DNA from 2 places in the Sporosarcina sp. Y352 genome. Region 2 is predicted to be linked to the other one. Evidence: a T-box and tRNA genes for the amino acid it is inferred to sense, from the RefSeq annotation. Region 2 holds a T-box; the other holds one or more tRNA genes.
What was found. The T-box of region 2 lies ahead of trpS (tryptophan--tRNA ligase). A T-box ahead of a tRNA ligase gene usually reads a tRNA of that ligase, here a tRNA-Trp.
Positions count from the first base shown of each region.

Region 1 (3,056 bases), on a different contig from region 2:
TTCAAGGGTTCAAATCCCTTGCTCTCCACCAGAATTTACTTTCATAATAATGGCCCCTTGGTCAAGCGGTTAAGACACCGCCCTTTCACGGCGGTATCACGGGTTCGAATCCCGTAGGGGTCACCAATACTTTTTCAAAACGAAGTTTTGAAAAGAGTAATCCATAAGTACTTTAAACGAAGTTTTAAAAAGAGTTTATCAATATTTTACCCAGGAGGATTAGCTCAGCTGGGAGAGCACCTGCCTTACAAGCAGGGGGTCGGCGGTTCGAGCCCGTCATCCTCCACCATTAAGTTTTTTAAGCAGATCCACCGCTTAAATAAACTTCCATATATTTACTTATATAAATACTATTGTCGCGGGGTGGAGAAGTGGTATCTCGTCGGGCTCATAACCCGAAGGTCGCAGGTTCAAATCCTGCCCCCGCAACCAAATTTTATTGTGAATACAGCCTTTTACACACAATTCTTGTACATAGAAGGTTCAGGTTCATATACATTTATTGATATTTTATATTGTTGTCGCGGGGTGGAGAAGTGGTATCTCGTCGGGCTCATAACCCGAAGGTCGCAGGTTCAAATCCTGCCCCCGCAACCAAATGGTCCCGTGGTGTAGCGGTTAACATGCCTGCCTGTCACGCAGGAGATCGCCGGTTCGATCCCGGTCGGGACCGCCATTTTTTATATTAAAGGTTTAGAATAAGCAAGCAGATAGTTGAAGCAATCGAATATAGGATAGAACGTATGTAGTTACGTGACTGACCGAATGATTGAATTAGACATAAAGGTGCATAGCTTAACAAAAGCCAAACATGTGGCTCAGTAGCTCAGTCGGTAGAGCAAAGGACTGAAAATCCTTGTGTCGGCGGTTCGATTCCGTCCTGAGCCACCATTTAACTTAATATGCCGGAGTAGCTCAACTGGTAGAGCAACTGACTTGTAATCAGTAGGTTGAGGGTTCAAGTCCTTTCTCCGGCACCATATACACCTATTGTGGTGGGGTAGCGAAGTGGCTAAACGCGGCGGACTGTAAATCCGCTCCCTACGGGTTCGGCGGTTCGAATCCGCCCCCCACCACCAACTTTTTTTAACATGAATTATGTGTTGAAATGAATTTCCATTTAGGGGCATAGTTTAACGGTAGAATAGAGGTCTCCAAAACCTTTGATGTGGGTTCGATTCCTACTGCCCCTGCCATTTTTTTAATTCAACTTATTATTTTGGCGATTGTGGTGAAGTGGTTAACACATCGGATTGTGGTTCCGACATTCGAGGGTTCGATCCCCTTCAGTCGCCCCATTTTTTACACTTTCTCAAATCAAATTAAACGTCATGGCGGTTGTGGTGAAGTGGTTAACACATCGGATTGTGGTTCCGACACTCGAGGGTTCGATTCCCTTCAGCCGCCCCATTTTTATATTTTTTCAATTCAAATGAGATATCATGGCGATTGTGGTGAAGTGGTTAACACATCGGATTGTGGTTCCGACACTCGAGGGTTCGATTCCCTTCAGTCGCCCCATTTATCTTTTTGGGGTATAGCCAAGCGGTAAGGCAACGGACTTTGACTCCGTTACTCGTTGGTTCGAATCCAGCTACCCCAGTTTTGCGGAAGTAGTTCAGTGGTAGAATACGACCTTGCCAAGGTCGGGGTCGCGGGTTCGAATCCCGTCTTCCGCTCCAATTTCTACGGCGGCATAGCCAAGCGGTAAGGCATGGGTCTGCAACACCCTTACCACCGGTTCGATTCCGGTTGCCGCCTCCATATTTTATTACTACAGTATGGAAAATGAATATTACTATGCCCGAGTGGTGGAATGGCAGACACGTCGCACTCAAAATGCGATGCCGCGAGGCGTGCCGGTTCAAGTCCGGCCTCGGGTATCATATGGAAAAAACACAACTTCGGTTGTGTTTTTTTATGCTTACTTTTAACTACTGTGGTATGGTTTTTCTAAAGTGATTGAAAGAAAATCGGGTGGAGGAATCAATATGCCTTTAATAGAACATCAGCAGTTTATTCATGCCCCTATTGAACGCTGCTTTGATCTTACACGTGATGTGGATATTCATACTCGTACAACAGAAAGTACGAAAGAGAAAGCCGTGGGTGGCATTACGACAGGTTTATTGTCGGCTGGGGATGTTGTCACATGGGAAGCTGTTCATTTCGGTATAAAGCAAAGGCTGACTGCAAAAATAACAGTAATGAATAGACCCTATCTGTTTGAAGATATAATGGTGAAAGGCGCCTTTCACTCTTTCACACATATTCATGAGTTTATTGAAAAGGATAATGGCACTCTGATGATTGACAGATTTCAATATACATCACCTTTTGGACTGATTGGTGTTATAGCAGATAAGTTGTTCTTGGAAAGCTATATGAAGAATTTTATCATGAGTCGGGCTATAGCACTGAAGGATATTGCAGAAAGTGAGTAACGGGTGTTTCGTCACGAAAAGGTGACTTAATAAATAAGTATTGAATTTATCTACTATATAAATTGAAATCAAGAATTCCTTCCAACCCGCTTCGACTAGACCTTTTAGGGCACCTACGCTCAGGCTATTAACCGGATTCAATATTTAAACTAATATAGTGAAAAAACTCCTTTTACCAAAACTTTTTTTAAATTGGTAAAGGGAGTTTTTTGGGGGAAGAAATAGGCGAAGTTTCATTCTAACCTTTGAAGTAACATGTCTTCTTATTTATCTGTAATAATTTACATAATAAATCGTCTAATAACTAAAGGGGGGGAGATTGTGTGACGAACCATAAAATCGAGGAGTGGTTTCGACTGTACGAAAGGGATATCACGAGTTTCCTAACTTACTATACAGGTTCACTGGACGTCGAGGACCTTGTACAAGAGACCTTCATGATTGCTATGAAAAAGATGTCTAGCTTCAAAAATCAATCCCATCCGAAAACGTGGTTGATTTCAATCGCAAGGAACAAGGTCGTCGATGAATATCGCAGAAGGAAAGTATGGGGGAAAATCAAATACTTATTTTTCCGTGTGCAAAGACATTCAAATGAATTGGAAGACCAAA
Region 1 covers NZ_JBXCJE010000018.1:286-3,341, forward strand. Annotated here, with positions in the region: tRNA gene AC1TO6_RS19270 (tRNA-Ser) at 1-31, shown strand, start outside; tRNA gene AC1TO6_RS19275 (tRNA-Glu) at 52-126, shown strand; tRNA gene AC1TO6_RS19280 (tRNA-Val) at 214-289, shown strand; tRNA gene AC1TO6_RS19285 (tRNA-Met) at 358-432, shown strand; tRNA gene AC1TO6_RS19290 (tRNA-Met) at 523-597, shown strand; tRNA gene AC1TO6_RS19295 (tRNA-Asp) at 601-676, shown strand; tRNA gene AC1TO6_RS19300 (tRNA-Phe) at 816-891, shown strand; tRNA gene AC1TO6_RS19305 (tRNA-Thr) at 905-980, shown strand; tRNA gene AC1TO6_RS19310 (tRNA-Tyr) at 995-1,079, shown strand; tRNA gene AC1TO6_RS19315 (tRNA-Trp) at 1,123-1,196, shown strand; tRNA gene AC1TO6_RS19320 (tRNA-His) at 1,223-1,298, shown strand; tRNA gene AC1TO6_RS19325 (tRNA-His) at 1,335-1,410, shown strand; tRNA gene AC1TO6_RS19330 (tRNA-His) at 1,446-1,521, shown strand; tRNA gene AC1TO6_RS19335 (tRNA-Gln) at 1,532-1,603, shown strand; tRNA gene AC1TO6_RS19340 (tRNA-Gly) at 1,608-1,682, shown strand; tRNA gene AC1TO6_RS19345 (tRNA-Cys) at 1,691-1,764, shown strand; tRNA gene AC1TO6_RS19350 (tRNA-Leu) at 1,803-1,883, shown strand; gene AC1TO6_RS19355 (SRPBCC family protein) at 1,992-2,444, shown strand; gene AC1TO6_RS19360 (RNA polymerase sigma factor) at 2,768-3,056, shown strand, end outside.
Region 1: it has a tRNA-Trp gene. The T-box ahead of trpS (tryptophan--tRNA ligase) is inferred to sense a tRNA for this amino acid. The anticodon was not compared.

Region 2 (3,056 bases):
CCAAGAAATCTAAATTCCACACTCCAAATTGCCCTAGCCATATAAGCCAGCCAACTATATCTCTAAATTTACCCCACACAAAAGCCCCTCTTTCGTCTAAAAGAGGGGCATGCAGTCATATAATCAAAGAAAATCAAAAGGACGATGCATAATGACAAGGTTATTCCTATTCCTTATGAGCTACGGACTCATTGTCGTTACAGTTTCAAATATGATTTTCTATTTTAACTACAGATCACTAGGATATGAGTGGTATCAAATATTCTATTTCATTTTACGTACGGCAGATTTTACACTGTTCGTTATTTCCGCAATCGTGATCATTCTTACCGTCTACGTCCGAGCCCCATCGCGGCCTCCATCTTACCGAGAGTGACAGACGCAATTGCGTTTGCTTTCTCCGCACCTGTATCCAGAATTTCATCAAGAACAGGTGAATCCAACAATTCATAATATCTTTCTTGAATAGGCGTCAAATGATTAATAACTGCTTCAGCAACACCCGCTTTAAATGCACCGTATCCAAGACCATCGTATTTCGCAACGAGATCGTCAATTGACACGCCAGACAATGCAGCTTCAATCGTTAGCAGATTTGATACGCCAGGCTTATTCTCGATATCGAATGTAACGATGCCTTCTGAATCAGTCACTGCGCTTTTGATTTTCTTTTCAATATCTTTCGGTGAATCGAGAAGAGAGATGGTTCCCTTTTTGTTGGGGTCGGATTTACTCATTTTCTTCGAAGGATCCTGAAGGGATTTGATGCGTGCACCGTTCTTTGGAATCCGGACTTCAGGAATTGTTAAGACCTCGCCATATCTTTTATTAAAACGTTCCGCCAAATCTCGTGTTAACTCGAGGTGTTGCTTCTGATCATCGCCGACTGGAACGATGTCAGTGTTATAAACTAAAATATCAGCGGCCATAAGTGGTGGATATGTCAGCAAGCCAACCGAAACACCTTCTTTGCCTTCCGTCTTATCTTTAAATTGTGTCATGCGCTCAAGCTCACCAATCGTTGAAATACATTGCATCATCCATCCTGCTTGTGCGTGCGCCGGAACTTCCGATTGGATGAATAATACCGCCTTGGAAGGATCAATCCCGCTTGCAATATAAATTGCAGCTAGAGAACGAATGGTTTTTGCAAGTTCCACTGGATCCTGTTGAACTGTTATTGCATGCTGATCAACAATGCAGAACAGACATTCAAAGTCATTTTGCAACTCTGTAAATTGACGGAACGCTCCAATGTAGTTGCCAAGTGTCACTGTTCCCGTAGGCTGAACGCCTGAAAAAATGGTTTTCATCTTTACATCTCCTCCTCAATCATAAAAAACATCAGCCGTCCCCGTAAAAAAGGGACGACTGATGTTTGATCAACCGTGGTACCACCCGAATTGCCCGAAGGCCACTCTGATTCCCATAACGCGGGGGACGTGACAAATTTCCACATGGTTCGTTCAAAAAAATCAAGCTAAATTGAACGAACTCAAGTGGGTTGACTTGTCAGGCTCGGGATCCCATTCTTCCAGTTTAGTATGCCTGTTTGCACCAACCACAAGCTCTCTGTAATACGAATACTGAAATACTCTTTTCCTTCAAAGCCATTCGCTATAAATGTTATTCACCATTATAAAACGTAATACAAAAGAATGCAATAGGCGAGCTACTTATAGATAGAAGATAATGAGAGCGATTCCCATTACAGCGAGGATGAGTGCACCAACGCTTAGAAATGAGCCAACATTCCCTGTGAATATTTCTGAAGGTTTTCGCATCGACATGACATCTTCCATTCGTTTCTTAGATGTAAATACTTTTCTCATGCTCACCGTGAATACATCAAAAAAACCGGTTGAAAAAACAAGTGAAACCAAACCGATGAACAATATAATACCACCAATGATGAAAGATGCATTTATATAAGAGAGGAGAGTCATCTCTTTAAAATAGACAAGCATCAAAAGGCTAATTAGGAGATGTGCGATTAGAAAGTTACGAATAATTGTTCTCATAATAACTACCTCGTTCCAAAGTAATGGTAATGGTATAGAGAGAAAAAATCAATAGTACAGAAGAAAGTTTATAAATGTTTTATCAAAAAGTCCTACTGTAAGCGTTATCAATCTAGCATTATAGGAATAATATCTGTGTTAGTACACTATGATATTTTAAAAAGGTATGTACAACTGAAATAATCATAGTATAATAATGAGGTACCTAGTTATCAGACAATTTAGAGGAGGTCATCGATTTGAAAACCCACAAGTTTATGTGGCTAATTAGTATCATGCTTGTACTTAGCGTGTTCCTAGCAGCGTGCGGCGACAAAAATGAAGACGCAGGCACTACAGAACCGGAAAAAGACAAAGAAGACAAAGGAACTACTGAAGAACCTGCTGAAGATGTAGCACAAGTTCTTAATTTGATTGAAGAGGCAGAGATTCCTTCTATTGACTCATCAATTTCAGAAGATGCAGTTGGTTTCAACGTACTGAACAACATCATGGAAGGGCTTTACCGCCTTGACCAAGAAAGCCTTCCGGTACCAGCTATGGCAGAAGGCGAGCCAGAAATCAGTGAAGATGGACTGACTTATACATTCAAAATTCGTGATGCACAATGGTCAAATGGAACACCTGTAACTGCACATGACTTCGTATATGCTTGGCAGCGCGCGATTGATCCTGACACAGGTTCACCTTACGGACCGTACTTGATGGCAGGAATGATTAAAAATGCTACTGAAATCGGCGAAGGGAAAGCAGAAATTGCAGACCTAGGCATTAAAGCTGAAGATGATAAAACTCTTATCATTGAACTTGAACGCCCGGTTGCTTACTTCCTATCACTTATGTCTTTCGGGACATTCTTACCACTTAATGAAGAGTTTGTAACAGCACAAGGCGACAAATATGCATCTAACTCTGACGCCATGATTTATAACGGCCCATTCTCATTATCTGATTGGGATGGTACAAGCGGTTGGAAATATCTTAAAAACGATAAATATTGGGATGCAGAAACTGTAAAACTTGATGAAATCGTTG
Region 2 covers NZ_JBXCJE010000002.1:125,885-128,940, forward strand. Annotated here, with positions in the region: gene AC1TO6_RS03540 (hypothetical protein) at 212-376, shown strand; gene trpS (tryptophan--tRNA ligase) at 327-1,313, opposite strand; T-box leader at 1,361-1,617, opposite strand; gene AC1TO6_RS03550 (DUF3899 domain-containing protein) at 1,677-2,021, opposite strand; gene AC1TO6_RS03555 (peptide ABC transporter substrate-binding protein) at 2,261-3,056, shown strand, end outside.